2 regions of the Paenibacillus sp. EB106-05-06-XG162 genome follow, and region 1 is predicted to be linked to the other one. Evidence: predicted binding sites of a transcription regulator. Region 1 holds the regulator's gene; the other holds the start of a gene.
The links. The regulator LexA, encoded in region 1, represses DNA repair genes until DNA is damaged. The targets are predictions, from matches to a motif close to CGAACATATGTTCG.
Positions count from the first base shown of each region.

Region 2: a site for LexA is predicted at 1,770-1,783, ahead of AC3WU2_RS02425 (DNA polymerase IV). Genes of this name have one in related genera too.

Region 1 is NZ_JBYTDT010000009.1:80,490-88,105, reverse strand. Features, by position in the region: gene AC3WU2_RS18960 (HAD family hydrolase) at 1-446, opposite strand, end outside; gene AC3WU2_RS18955 (hypothetical protein) at 485-1,003, opposite strand; gene AC3WU2_RS18950 (DUF896 domain-containing protein) at 1,052-1,252, opposite strand; gene AC3WU2_RS18945 (LysM peptidoglycan-binding domain-containing protein) at 1,367-1,723, opposite strand; gene lexA (transcriptional repressor LexA) at 1,905-2,531, shown strand; gene glnA (type I glutamate--ammonia ligase) at 2,947-4,275, opposite strand; gene AC3WU2_RS18930 (MerR family transcriptional regulator) at 4,310-4,720, opposite strand; gene AC3WU2_RS18925 (methionine gamma-lyase family protein) at 4,801-6,054, opposite strand; gene spoVK (stage V sporulation protein K) at 6,107-7,108, opposite strand; gene AC3WU2_RS18915 (YdcF family protein) at 7,190-7,616, opposite strand, start outside.
Region 2 is NZ_JBYTDT010000001.1:594,468-602,083, reverse strand. Features, by position in the region: gene AC3WU2_RS02430 (YhjD family protein) at 1-461, opposite strand, end outside; gene AC3WU2_RS02425 (DNA polymerase IV) at 458-1,726, opposite strand; gene nhaC (Na+/H+ antiporter NhaC) at 2,016-3,392, shown strand; gene AC3WU2_RS02415 (hypothetical protein) at 3,579-3,779, opposite strand; gene AC3WU2_RS02410 (acrylyl-CoA reductase family protein) at 3,940-4,929, opposite strand; gene AC3WU2_RS02405 (stage VI sporulation protein F) at 5,093-5,380, opposite strand; gene recG (ATP-dependent DNA helicase RecG) at 5,451-7,508, opposite strand; gene AC3WU2_RS02395 (DegV family protein) at 7,511-7,616, opposite strand, start outside.

The DNA.
Region 1 (7,616 bases):
TTCCCTTTCAATTCATCTAGAATCTGGAACGTCTCTTCATATACGTAAGGACGAGCCCGACGCTCTGTCGCGAATAATAGACCCAATCGTTCGCCAAGCTCCGCATCTTCAACCCCTAACGACTTCAGACCACGTGTCCACGCTTCTGTTCTGTAACTAGGCGCTAAGGCTTGTAATTGTCGAAACTCTTGTTGTTCCCCATGCGTAAAATTCGCCCACAGCCCTTCAAAAGGGTTAATTCCAATCATCTGTGTGAACGGGAATGTCGGAAAAGATTCATAGAGTGCTCTAGCTTCTCGTCTTACTGCTTCTTCCAAATCTACAGACTGAATTTGAGGATATGCTCGAGCTGCTGCAGCACATGTAGCTTCAAACGCTTCCTTCACACTGCGATCATCCCATAATAAAGTATCGTCCAGATCGAATAATACGGCTTTAATCGTCATCTCTCTTCTCCCCCATACCTTTACAGTGCTCTATATAATTAACGCTCTTCAAAAGGAACATTATTGACGCGTGCAAACTCTTTCAACCGCTCACCGATCACTACCGTATCGTAACGATTCATCAATCTTGAGAACACCCAGTTGGAACCTTTAGCCTTCGTACCAATGACGACGTAACCTTTTTGCACGGTGATATCTTTGATTTGGCTAGCATCTAGACGTACGTCTCGATTGAAACGACGTGTCCCTACAGAAGATTTATCTACACTAATATAAGGTCTACGCAGGAAGATTACAACGCCAAGGAATATGTATAACCCCACCGTTGCCCAGAACAGGGTTGGCGAGGTCTTCTGTTCTACAGCGGAATATAGTAGTGCATACAATAATCCGAATGCTACTAATGTAATAGGTAGGATCAAGTTTCTTCCAACATAACGATCCACACCCGATTTCGCGTCTCTACTCGCACCGATCACTTGTTGCCCCTGTTTCTTACGAGCCTTATTTACATTCTTCGTGTTCTTGCGTACCATTCTTTCCCATGAACGGGCCATCGAAATTCTTCCTCCTTGGAAGTTTTCCCGAAGGAAAACTTGCTTCATCTAATGTTTAATTGTTGGATTATTATCATCCTCATCAACAAACTCGATATTATCCAGTTGCTGCTTCAAGGAACGTTTGAACCCATCAATATATTGTTGACGAAGCGCGTCCCGTTCAACCGTCTCTTCCGGCGTCAAACCTACCGTTTTATGTTTACGAGCCAATTCATTAATTCGCTCTACAATCTTGTCGAAATTCATCACTATCCCCCCTATTCTGTCTATATTACTTTGACATTTACAATAGAGGTTGTCAAGGGTAACCCCTCCACTCTCAGCAGGGCCTATGCCCTATCGAGCATACGAATTAACCTTTTATAGAATTGGTAATTTAATCACTTCACCTGATTGAATGGAACTGTTCCGTTTACCATTCAGGTCTTTGATCATTTCAATATAATTACGAACATCCATCCCAGCTGGCTTATGTTCCTTCGCAATCGCCCACAATGTATCCCCTGATGATACAACAACCTGCAACGGAATGTTCGCATTACGTTCCCCTTCACGCGTATCTGCAGCAAATGCATTCAATAATCCCATACTCGTCAAACTGCATACAAGGACTAAGAACAATACAACCTGAACAATCTTCTTCTTAAGAAAAGAGTCTCTATTCACGACCTCGGAACGGTTATTATACACACTTTGATATGAGCTATACTTTAGCATAATCAGCACCCCAAACGTTTGTTCTGTTTTCTATGTCCATAATTTAACACGAACATTCGTTTGTGTCAACACTATTTTAGAACGTTCGTTCCCCTCATTCTTGCAATTTAGAACTAATGTTTGTACGAACGGTAGTTCTATGCTATAATTTTGTAAAAGTCTACTAATGGAGTTGAACCTCATGTCTAAAATATCCAATAGACAACAAGCTATTTTAGAATTTATAAGGAATGAAGTACGATCTAAAGGTTACCCTCCTTCTGTTCGTGAGATTGGAGAAGCTGTCGGTCTAGCTTCCAGCTCCACTGTGCACGGCCACTTGGATCGATTAGAGAAGAAGGGTTTAATACGCCGCGACCCTACCAAACCGCGGGCCATCGAACTCCTGAGTCAGGAAGAATCCGAACATACACATCTCTATACGCAGATGATTGCGAAGGTACCGATCGTGGGGAAAGTTACTGCAGGTGCGCCAATTACTGCGACGGAGAACATTGAAGATTATTTCCCGCTTCCAGAGCAATTCGTACATGACCAGAACGTGTTTATGCTCTCCGTCATGGGGGAAAGTATGATCGAGGCTGGTATTCATAATGGAGATTTTGTTATCGTCCGCCAGCAGCAGACAGCGAATAACGGCGATATCGTCGTAGCGATGACAGAAGATGACGAAGCTACTGTCAAGACTTTCTATAAAGAAAAAGACCATATTCGATTACAACCTGAGAATTCAACGATGGAACCGATTCGATTGAATCACGTTACCATTCTTGGTAAAGTTATTGGCTTGTTCCGCAATATGCACTAATTGCTATACATATTAGCATCGCTGGTTGTTCCAGCCAGATGCTAATTTATTATGAAGAGTCTCCCGAGCGATCGAGGGACTCTTTTATGCTTTTATAGATGAAAACAGCATATGGTCAACATCTTTTCTGTCACATGAGTGCGCAAGTTCCCTTGGTGAACTTGCATTCTACACATGTTCATCCGTTTTGTCATTATCCAACTCAACGGAGCCGTCCACAGATAGTGTTCATATCATCATGATTGCAACACTGCAGCTGACCATTCGATCCAACGATAAGAGAATTCGGCTTGGCTGCCCATATGACCTAAAATCGCTAGAACAAACAAAAACAGCCGCTACAATGAGGGCTGTTAGGTTACAAATATTTTAAACAAAAACCCCTAACACTTACAGCGCTAGGGGTTTCATCATTTTAGTAAAGCGTAATGTATTGATCGCGTTCCCATTGGTGAACTTGCGTACGGTACATATCCCACTCGATTTCTTTCAACTCATAGAAGTGAGTCAATGCGTGCTCACCTAGTGCACTGCAGATGACTTCGTCATTCACAAGCTCTGTCAAGGCTTCACGAAGGTCGGACGGCAAGCTAGGAATACCTTCAGCGATACGCTCTTCTTCGGACATGACATAGATGTTACGGTCCGTAGGTGCTGGAAGCTCCATTTTGTTCTTAATGCCATCTAGACCTGCTTTGAGCATCACTGCAAGTGATAGATAAGGATTCGCAGCTGGATCCGGGTTACGTACTTCAACGCGTGTTCCCAGACCACGAGATGCAGGAATACGAATCATCGGGCTACGGTTACTTGCGGACCATGCCACATAGCAAGGCGCTTCGTAACCTGGAACCAACCGTTTGTAGGAGTTCACCGTTGGATTCGTAATCGCTGCGAATCCACGGGCATGCTTCAAAATACCTGCCATGTATTGACGAGCTGTTTCGCTTAGACCCAGCTTGTCACTCTCATCATAGAACATATTTGTTTTGCCATTGAATAGCGACTGATGACAGTGCATACCTGAACCATTCACGCCATATAAAGGTTTCGCCATAAATGTTGCATGTAGTCCATGCTGTCTAGCAATGGTCTTAACAACAAGCTTAAAGGTCTGAATTTGGTCAGCAGCTTTAATCGCATTTGCATATTTAAAATCAATCTCATGTTGTCCCGGAGCAACCTCATGGTGGGAAGCTTCGATTTCAAATCCCATATCTTCTAGCGTCAATACGATCTCACGACGGCAGTTCTCACCAAGATCCGTAGGCGCAAGGTCGAAGTAACCGCCTTGGTCATTCAGTTCAAGCGTAGGGTTGCCTTTCTCATCCGTCTTGAAGAGGAAGAATTCCGGTTCTGGACCAACATTCATCGTCGTGTAGCCCATTTCTTCCGCTTCTTTCAGCGCACGCTTCAGAATACCGCGTGGATCCCCTTGGAATGGCGTGCCGTCTGGCATATACACATCACAGATCAGACGAGCGATGCGATCTTCAGTCACCCATGGGTAGATCAACCAAGTATCCAAATCCGGGAACAAGTACATATCCGATTCTTCAATACGTACATAACCTTCAATCGAGGAACCGTCAAACATCATTTTGTTATCAAGCGCCTTCTCCAACTGACTCACTGGAATTTCTACGTTCTTGATCGTTCCTAGCAAATCAGTGAACTGTAGACGAATAAATCTAACATTTTTTTCCTTGGCAATGCGCATAATATCATCTTTTGTAAAACTCACGGTATTCCTCTCCTTTGTTAATCATAATTGATTATTATTTATTATAAAATCGAGACAATTCACCTTGAATCAAGGATACTTGGCCCGGTCTCTTACCGTTAAGCAGCTGTTGCTTTAGTAATCGGTGCAATTGAGAATCCGAGAGTTCTTTTCGTTTCACTTCTGTATCCGGTGTAAGGACAGTCGCTTCTTCCGACTCCTTCGACATCGGAACCATCACCTGCTTAATTCCAGCAATGTTCACGCCCTTCTCGATCAACGACTTAATCTCGAGCAATCGCTCAACATCATTGAAAGAAAATAAACGCTGGTTACCAGAGGTCCGAGCAGGAACAATCAACTCATGTTGTTCATAGTAACGAATTTGCCTGGCTGTTAAGTCCGTCAGCTTCATTACGATGCCTATCGGGAATAGAGCCATGTTTCTGCGAATATCATCGCCCATTCTACGCATCCCTTTCTCTCATGGATATGTTAATATCATAGCTCCATCATCACGTCGTGTCAATAAGATGTTAGATAACTTCACAAAAGATGACTGTTAATCATCTGATCTAGTGCCGTTAACACACCAAACTTGACATGAGAATACGTCAGACCACCTTGCATGTATGCAATATAAGGTTCTCGGATTGGCGCATCGGCGGACAATTCCAAGCTTCCGCCCTGAATAAATGTACCTGCTGCCATAATAACGGGATGCTCATACCCAGGCATGTCCCATGGTTCTGGTACGACATGAGAATCCACGGCAGCTGCTAGCTGAATGCCCTGAACAAATCGAATCAAATGATCTGCACTTGTGAATTGGATCGCCTGAATCAAATCCGTGCGCGGATCGTTCCAGCTTGGTTTGGTAATAAATCCGAGTTGCTCGAACATCGCCGCTGCGAACACACTTCCTTTGACAGCCTGTCCAACGAGCGTCGGCGCAAGGAACAAGCCTTGGTAGATGGCTCGCGTCGTTCCGAGCATGGCCCCTACTTCACCGCCAATCCCTGGCGCGGTTAGTCGATAAGCCGCTTTCTCCACAAGATCACGTCGACCAACGATGTATCCACCCGTCTCTGCAATGCCTCCGCCGGGATTCTTAATCAGCGATCCCGCCATCATATCAACGCCAACTTCGGTCGGCTCCTGCATTTCCGTGAATTCACCATAGCAGTTATCCACGAACACAATGACGGATGGATTAATCTCCTTCACCCGGCGAACCATCTCACCGATCTCTGCAACCGTGAACGAAGATCGCCAGGAATACCCACGTGAACGTTGTATGCCGATGACTTTCGTATTCGGTGTCATTCGTTCACGCACAAGTTCCCAATCTACCCCACCATCCGATAGAAGATCGACTTCATCATATTCGATCCCAAAATCCTGCAGTGACCCTGCACCGTCTTGCGGTTTGCCAATCACTTTGTGCAATGTATCGTATGGCTTCCCTGTAATGTAAAGGAGCTTATCGCTAGGTCGCAGCACCCCAAATAACGCTGTTCCAATCGTATGCGTCCCGGACACAAAATGAGGCCGCACGAGTGCCGCCTCTGCTCCAAACACCTTGGCATATACTTCATCCAACACTTCGCGCCCGCGATCATTATAGCCATAGCCTGTCGATCCTGCGAAATGAAAGTCACTTACTTGATATTGCTGAAATGCACGAATTACTTTCCACTGATTCGCATCCACAATACGGTCAATCGCATGAATACGACCAGCTATAAGTTCTTCCACTTGCGCCTGCATTGTCGTTAATCGTTCTGAAAAGATTGTCATGATTCTTTCGTCTCTCCCTGTTGCTATCTTAATCACTTGCTGATTTCTACTCTTATGCTCGCCCTGATTTTTCTTTCTCAACCTTCAGGTCATCGTTCTTCAGCGTCATGAGCTCCGATCGGCTCGGTGATTGATGCTGATATTGATTGAGCAGCCTTACGGCTTGATTGCGGATCGACTTCTCGATCACATTACGAACGTATCGTGCATTACTAAATGCATGGAACGAATCGTTCTTCTCTTGTATTAAATGTTGTCTTAACTTCATGATCGTCTGCGGCATCAAGGTGTAATCACGCTCTTTGACCATCAGCTCAGCGATTTGAATTAATTGATCAATGGAATAGTCAGGAAACTCGATTTGAATCGGGAACCTTGAAGGCAATCCTGGATTCGTCTGAAGGAAAAATTCCATCTCATTGGAATAACCCGCCAAGATTAGCACGAATTGATTCTTCATGTCTTCCATCGCTTTAACTAATGTATCGATAGCTTCTTTTCCAAAATCCTTCTCCCCGCCGCGCGCAAGACTATACGCTTCATCAATGAACAGAACACCGCCAATCGCCTTCTTGACGAGGTCCCTCGTCTTCTGCGCTGTATGCCCGATGTATTCGCCCACCAAATCAGCTCGTTCAACCTCAATCAAATGCCCTTTACTGAGCACACCCATTTGTTGAAATAGTTTGGCCACAATCCGTGCTACTGTTGTCTTGCCGGTACCTGGGTTGCCTTTGAACACCATATGATAGACATGTGTACTGCTTAGAAGCCCAGCATCCGATCTCATTTGTGAGATTTGCAGCAGCGCATATATTTCATAGACTAACTCTTTAATATTATCCAGACCAATCAATTGGTCCAATTCCTTCTGCATTTCTGCAAAGTGACTGTTATGCACAGCTGCTTTGGCCGCTTGTTGCCCCGTACTCTCTGCTTCTGTCGTTGACTGAACTGCAGCATTTGGTTCTTGGTTTCGTAGAATAACACTGATCTGTCTTGATGGTCTTGTCTCGCTCCGTCCATTTGTTGAAGCCACTACTCGCCCATTCATGCTTCATCACCTCATTTTAGTCTAGGTGCTGACCCTTTAATCAATGTATTCTATCTTCGTCCACGATATTAGCAGTTTTGGTCAACCTTTCATTCCTATCGTTATCCACAGTTGATCCAGCTTCCATTTCGTGTACGCTAGCGACTCCCGCATCTGGTGCCACGCCATATTCAGCACTTTCGATTCCGTGGTCGATACAACTGGGCTCTGATACCCTAGGAAATTCGCTATTTCTAGTGATCTTGCCCCATGATAGCGATGCGTGATGATAACAGCCGATTTGTAGCCATGATCTTTCATGATCTCACGACTAAAGAGCAAATTCTCATAGGTGCTCGTCGCTTGATTCTCAAGTAGAATGTGCTCTGAAGGCACGCCTCGCTCTATCAAATACGCCGCCATGCCTTGTGCCTCCGTCAACCGAAGAGAAGGATGATCCAACCCGCCCGTGACGATAAACGTATCGAAATGACCTGCTTGATACAGTGATAATGCATAATCCAATCGT
Region 2 (7,616 bases), on a different contig from region 1:
ATAAGACTGTCCGTGTATCGAGCTAATCTCTTGCTTATTTCCGCCTTCATGTATTCTTTTGTTATAATCAAACGATCCTCATAATCACGATAGGCATAATGCAACTCCAATATATCTTCATGCTTTTCTTCATTAAAGACACGAATTTCTTTTTCCATCATTTCTTGTTTCACCTTGGACAAATCTTTGTAAATATTAGCCGCAAGGATTTGTGCTGCTTTGGCATATAGCGACTTTAGCGTCTCAGAAGAGAGTTTTACTTCGGAGATCTTTTTGGTTACCAGCGTATACATAATGGGGAGCAGAATATAATCGCGTATTAATTCAATATCTTCCTTCTTTGGATGGCTTGAACGAAGACTCAGAATTTCATGATGTCTATTTAGCAAGGCCTCCCGATGCTGTGGCAGCATCATGCGACTGGACTCCCATAGACCGTTATTTTCCAGCTTCTTACTCATTTATAATGCCCCCCAATTTTCATTGACCGCTCCGACGCTTGACCCGCCTTCGTGGCAGACGATGCCCGCATGATTGCAGCACTGCCATATCGCTCCTTAATACGATCCGTCGCTCGATCGAGCGCCCGCATCCGTTCTTGATCCTCGAACAACGTCAACTGATATGCATCGTCATCCGTTAGTGCACTCAGCATAACACCGGCACGCCGCACGGGCATCTGATCCCAATACTTATAGAAGAGTGTCTTCACCGTCTCGAACACTTTGTTCGTATTGTTCGTCGGATCGGCCATCTTCATCTGACGCGAGAAGCCCGTTGGCGTCTCATAAGGGCTGCACATACAGCTGACCGTCACGACCGATCCCATATAACCCTTCTGCCGACAGTCGCGGCAGACCTCTTCCGTCAGCTCGAGCAGAATCGTATCGACTTCCGAAGCATCCGCATAGTCCCGCGGCAAGGTCATCATATGACCGACCGATTTGGGCGCTGCATGGAAGGTGCCTGGCGACACGGGGCTGTTATCCAGACCGTTCGCCGTTCGCCACATCACCTCGGCATGAATATCCGACTGCTTGCCGAACCGTGCGCGGAACTTATCCTTAAGCTCTGGCAACGGCGTTCGTGCAATATCCCCGATCGTCATCATGCCGAGCTTCGTGAAGTGTGCGGTCATTCGGGAGCCAACGCCATACATCTTATGGACCGGCTCCTGCCATAGTGTACGCTCAAGATCGGATGGCGACAGAATGAAGATCCCATTCTTATTTTTCTTCGCCCATATGTCGGTTGCAATCTTCGCCAGTATCTTATTCGAGCTGATCCCTACGCGTATGCGTATTCCTGTCTCATGCATTACTTGGTCTTGAATGGCCCTCGCGATGGTGATGGGATCCCCCAGAAGGGACTGACTTGCCGTAATATCTAAGAACTGTTCGTCAATGCTGAACACTTCCACAAGATCCGTAAATTTTTCGTATATCTCCGTTATCTTCAAGGATATATCGATATAATGCTGCATACGAGGGCGCATAATAACAAGATCCGGACATTTCCTGAGCGCCTCCCCGAGCCGTTCCGCTGTCGTGACACCGAAGCTCTTCGCAATAGGGCAGGCCGCCAGAATGATACCCGACCTTCGCGCAGGGTCTCCTGCCACAGCTACCGGTTTGTTCTTATATTCTGGATGATCTGCTTTCTCTACGCTCGCATAAAAACTCTGACAGTCCGCTAAAAAGATGACCCTTTCGCTTGGTTGACTCAATTTAACACCCTCCAAGTCATATTCCTAACTCATTTACATATAACGAACAAACATTCGTATTTATTATATACCAAACACATGTTCGATATGCAAGTGAATTTTATGGAAATCGGTGCCTAGATTTAACCTGACTTGCACAGGATGATAAAACTGGCCGAGGATATCCAACTGAAACCCCCTTCCCACTAAAATCATCCTGTTCTGTATGTTCATAACATTGACGTTATCCATGCACATCCTTTATACTTTAACGCATAAAAGCTAAAAAGTATTTAAGGAGCCCAACATCGTGAATAAACAACTCAGTTTCTCCAAGAGCATGCTGCTCATAGTCTTTATTCTCTCCCTGCTATTCATCTCCATTTTCCTCTTAAAAGCAGAGCCGCATCTCCCGCTTCTCGCGACGACCGTCGGAACCGCCGCCCTCTTGTGGATGTTCGGTATCCCTTGGACAAGCATCGAATCGGCGATCATCCGCGGCATTCAGACTGCGATCATGCCCATTCTGATCCTATCCCTCATCGGGATTCTTATCGCCGTCTGGATGATGAGCGGTACCGTGCCGACCATTCTCTACTACGGCATGGATTATATTCAGCCGAATTATTTTGCCGTGAGCGCGCTTTATGTGACCATCATGATCTCTTTGTTCACAGGCAGTTCGTTCACAACCGTCAGTACGGTTGGGGTAGCCTTCATGGGGATCGCCACGACGACAGGCGTCTCACCGACATTAGCTGCAGGGGCCATCATTTGCGGGGCTTGCTTTGGCGATAAAATGTCACCGCTGTCCGATACGACGAATTTCGCGCCCGCTGTAGCAGGTACGACGCTATTCACACATATTCGCAATATGCTCTATACCACCGTTCCAGCACTTGTCCTGACGACGATCTTCTTTTTATTCGGGGCGCGAACAGGCACGGTTGCTCTAAGCTCGATGGAACAGATTAAGCTTGCGCTGCATGAGGGCTTCAACATCCATTGGCTAACATTATTATCGCCATTAGCTGTTCTGATCTGCTCCGTTAGACGTGTACCCATCTTGCCTACGCTAATCGTAGGGATCGTCACAGGCCTCTTGATCACCGCGTTCGTGCAGCATCAGAGTGCAATCGACATGTGGTTCCAAGTCATGCAGAGCGGCTACAAGAGCAGCATTACGAACGAGACCGTCGCTTCGATAGTCAATCGCGGCGGCTTGCAATCGATGATGTGGTCCGTCTCTCTGATCTTGATCGCCTTATCTCTAGGCGGATTGCTGCAGCATTGCGGCGTCATTGAAGCCTTCTTCCGCACCGTAATCGCGCCGCTGAAGCGGAAGAGCAGCATCGTGCTTATGACAGGCGCATCCTCCATTGCGGTGAACGGCATGACGGGGGAGCAATATCTATCGATCCTTCTACCTGGTCAAATGTTCAAGGACGAATATGCGCGGCGCCAAATTCCGGCGAGAACGCTCTCCCGGACGCTTGAGGACTGTGGAACTCTCGTGAATCCTTTAATTCCTTGGGGAGTCAGCGGCGCCTTCTTCGCATCGACGCTGGGCGTTCCGGTCGTCGAATACTTGCCTTATGCGATATTCCTATGGGCCAGTCCTTTATTCACCTTCGCCTATGCCATCATCAAGCCGTTACAGAAGAACTCGCTCGGAAGCAACGAATAACCACCCAAGATGAATCACATCTCATCGGTCAACGCAAAAAGGGAGCGCCGCAGCGCTCCCTTTTCTTCTAATTTGATTTCATTCTACAAACTTGTAAAAAAAGGATCCCCGCTCTTACCTTATCGGATTGAGCTGACATCCTTTTTACCCCTACACCTGGCTTTACTGCTATTTTCATCTCTATTTTTACGTAATATCCCCCCCTTGACGATGTTCTTGCAATTTCTTGAACCAAGGCTGATGAATAACGCCTTCAACTTTACGTATCCCAACCCAAGCTCCAGCCCCCTGTACTGCCCCCGTTTCCTCACATGCTCGACTTCCCAATAGGTCCGTATTTCGATGTTTCAAGCCACAGTCCAAGTACGATGACAGTCTTACTCTCATAACGAATCCACCTCCCTATGCTGATGACAACAAAAAAAGAACACAAACCGGGAGTTATCTCCTCAGCTTGCGTTCTTCGCAAACGTAATATTTTCCAATTACCCCTATTGTATCAGAACAAGTATCGACCGTCTACCAAATTATGTCGATTCCTGTCACGTTACAACGCTACGATCAACCGCCCGCGTTGCTTCCCTTGCAGGATTATCTTCAGTTCATGTGACAAATGCGCAAGTGTCGTCACACGCCCAATCTCCTCGAGCAGCAAATCCGGCTTCAGATCCGAACCTAACCGCTTCCAAATCGCAATTCGCTCGTCCATCGGACAATAGACGGAATCGATCCCAATGAGATGTACGCCGCGCAAAATAAATGGATACACATTGCCCGGGAATCCCGCACCACCGATCATTCCACTCACCGCAATAGCCCCACCGTACTTGGTGGTACTAAGTGCATGTGCAAGCGTATTCCCACCCACAGGATCAATAACAGCTGCCCAACGTGCTTTGCTGAGCGGTCTAATCTGCTCAGGTGATACATCTTCCCGTGAGAGAATCTCCTTCGCCCCTAATTTACGTAGGAAATCATGCTCCTCCGTCTTGCCCGAACTTGCCACCACGTGATAGCCGATCTTGGATAGCATAGCCACCGCCAGACTCCCTACGCCGCCAGATGCACCCGTGACTAATACTTCTCCCTGGTCCGGCCTCAGACCGTGTTGTTCCAACTTATGTATAGATAATGCCGCAGTAAACCCAGCTGTACCAAGCGCCATCGATTCTTTGAGCGTTATGCCTTCCGGGAGATGAACGATCCAATCCCCTGGTACTCGAATATATTCGCTATACCCGCCAAAATGAGACACGCCTAACCCATAACCTGTGACTAGCACGAAATCTCCTTCTTCAAACCGCTCGTCCTTCGACTCAATAACCGTCCCTGCAACATCAATGCCCGGGATGAACGGATATTGGTTCACAATACCGCCATTCAGCAGTGTCGCCAGGCCGTCTTTATAATTCACACTGGAATATGCAGCACGTATGGTTACATCCCCAGCAGGCAGATCTTCCATCGTTAACGTCTTGACTTGCGTAATGACTTCCTCATCTTGTTTATCTACCACGAAAGCTTGAAATCTTGTCACGTCAAATCCCTCCCGTATGTACGTAGTTCATGTACCCTGCGCTTCCTATTGTAGCATATGTTGCCCAAATCACATAAAAATGACTTCCTACTTATATGGAGCAAAAAGCCCGCCTTCTAAAATCGAAGAACGGGCATTTCCCTGAGAACCAGGCATCACAACCTTAACGAAACATCCCCCACAGCTTAATGAGATGAAACGTATTATTCGGATCAATCTTCTGCGCCAAGACGAACGCAACAATCTGATCTTCCTGCGTTCCCGAAATCTTCTCATTCAGAATGACCCCAGCCGATTTGACGAGACGGCGCACCTTCGTTCGATCCTGCAGATCGTGTTTGTTCACGCCATCCAGCATTTTTTTCAATTTGTCTTTCACTTGCGGATTCTTCGTCTTGGTCTTGACCCGCTCCACGAAATCCGGACTAATCCCATATTTGACATAACTCACCCGTAGACACCTCCTGAGAAACGACTTATGCAATATTCCCAGTATATGCGCAGGCAGCTTGTCAATTGAACTAATCTAACAGATCCCCTTGGAAAATTTGTTCACGCTGCAGGAACTTGCGAAGCCCAACATATTGCGCAGATGTCCAGAACGCCGCATCATTGACGAGTCTCCCTGCGTCATCACGCGCTTGTTCCAGAACAGCAAAATCCGCTACCATATCCGCAAGACGGAACTCCGGAAGACCACTCTGTTTCGTACCGAAGAAATCCCCCGGACCACGCAGCTCCAAATCCCGCCGAGATACCTCGAAGCCATCATCCGTCTCCGTCATGACCTGCATCCGCTGCTGACCCACTTCGGACTTAGGATCTGCGATCAGAATACAATAGGATTGGTGTTCTCCCCGACCAACGCGACCACGAAGCTGATGAAGCTGCGATAACCCAAATCGATCCGCATCCATTATGATCATCAATGTGGAATTCGGCACATCCACCCCAACCTCGATAACCGTCGTCGAGATAAGTACCTGCACTTCATTTCGACTGAATTGCTGCATGACTTCTTCTTTCTCCTGCGCACTCATCCGACCATGAAGAAGACCTACACGATAATGAGGCAGCGCTTGCTGAATCTGTACATGCAGATCAATCGCATTCTGGACATCAATCTTCTCCGACTCTTCGATTAACGGACAAATCATATAGGCCTGGCGACCTTGATCCACCTCTTTGCGAATGAAGCCAAGTACGCGCTCCAGCATGCTGTGCTTCACCCAGAACGTCTGAATCGGCTTCCTCCCTTTGGGGCGTTCCGAAATCGTGGAGACATCCATATCACCAAAGGCAGAAATGGCGAGTGTCCGTGGAATAGGAGTCGCTGTCATCGTCAGCACATCCGGGTTCATCCCTTTGCGCCGCAGAATACTCCGCTGATTCACTCCGAACCGATGCTGCTCATCCGTCACGACAAGACCAAGCTGTCTGAAGAATACATCCTCTTGGATCAACGCATGCGTACCAACCACAATATCGATCATACCCATCTGCAGCGATGCGAGCAGATCCTTACGTTTGCGCCCCGTTACACTGCCTGTGAGCAGACCGACTTGAATACCGTGAGGCTCGAAGAGCTTCTGCAGTGATCGCAAATGCTGCTCGGCGAGAATCTCTGTCGGTACCATCAGCGCGCCTTGATACCCAGCCCGTACCGTAGCGAACAATGCAATTGCAGCAACAACCGTCTTCCCGGAACCTACATCCCCTTGCAGCAGTCGATTCATACAGCTAGGAGAGCGTAAATCACTTAATATTTCGGTGACGACCTGCTTCTGTGCATCGGTTAGCTCGAAAGGCAAGCTGCGCACAAACTCTCGTACCGTGCGATTCTCCACTTGATGCGCAATGCCGTCCATACGTTCACGCGTCAACGTCCGGAACGCTTGCAGCTTCAGCTGGAACATGAACAATTCCTCATAGACCATCCGATTGCGGGCCTGCTGCCCTTCTTCCGTATTCTGCGGATGATGGATAAGTGCAATCGCTTGTTTGCGAGGCATAAAATGATACTGCTCCACCAAAGCGTACGGAAGGACCTCTTCAATCATCGCACCGAACTGTGTTAAGGCTTGTACCATCGTCTTGCGCATCCAGGTCTGCGTAATCTTGCCGTGGACGGTATAGACCGGCTGCAGCGTGCCTTTTCGCCCGCTCCCTCGGTCTGGGAACTCCGAGTCCGCGACCGTAATTTGCATCCGCTTCTGCTCCCATTTTCCCGTTAACACGATTTCTCGTCCGGCAATGATCTGCTCTTGAAGGAAGTGACGGTTGAACCACGTGGCTGTCACGAGAAAATCGCCAATCATCACCTTACAAGTCATCCGGGACTTATTCCGTCCGAATCGCGATACGACGGGAGGGCTCGCGATCTTCCCTTCTACCGTGACCTTCTCGCCATCCTTCACCTCGGTTAAATCTCTTAGCCGATAGTCCTCATAGCGATAGGGATAATATTCGAGCAGATCCGCTACCGATAAAATGCCAAAGGCGTGAAGCTCTAGTTCCTTCGGAGCACTCACGCCACTTACTTTACGTAATGAAATTTGTCTTAAGTCCATCTGTTCCATGGCTAACCCTCATTCACCGGGGTCACGAAGAGTGCGATTACACCTGGACCCGTATGGGTTCCGATGACCGAGCCTATCGTTGTATATTCCACAGAAGCTACATCGAAT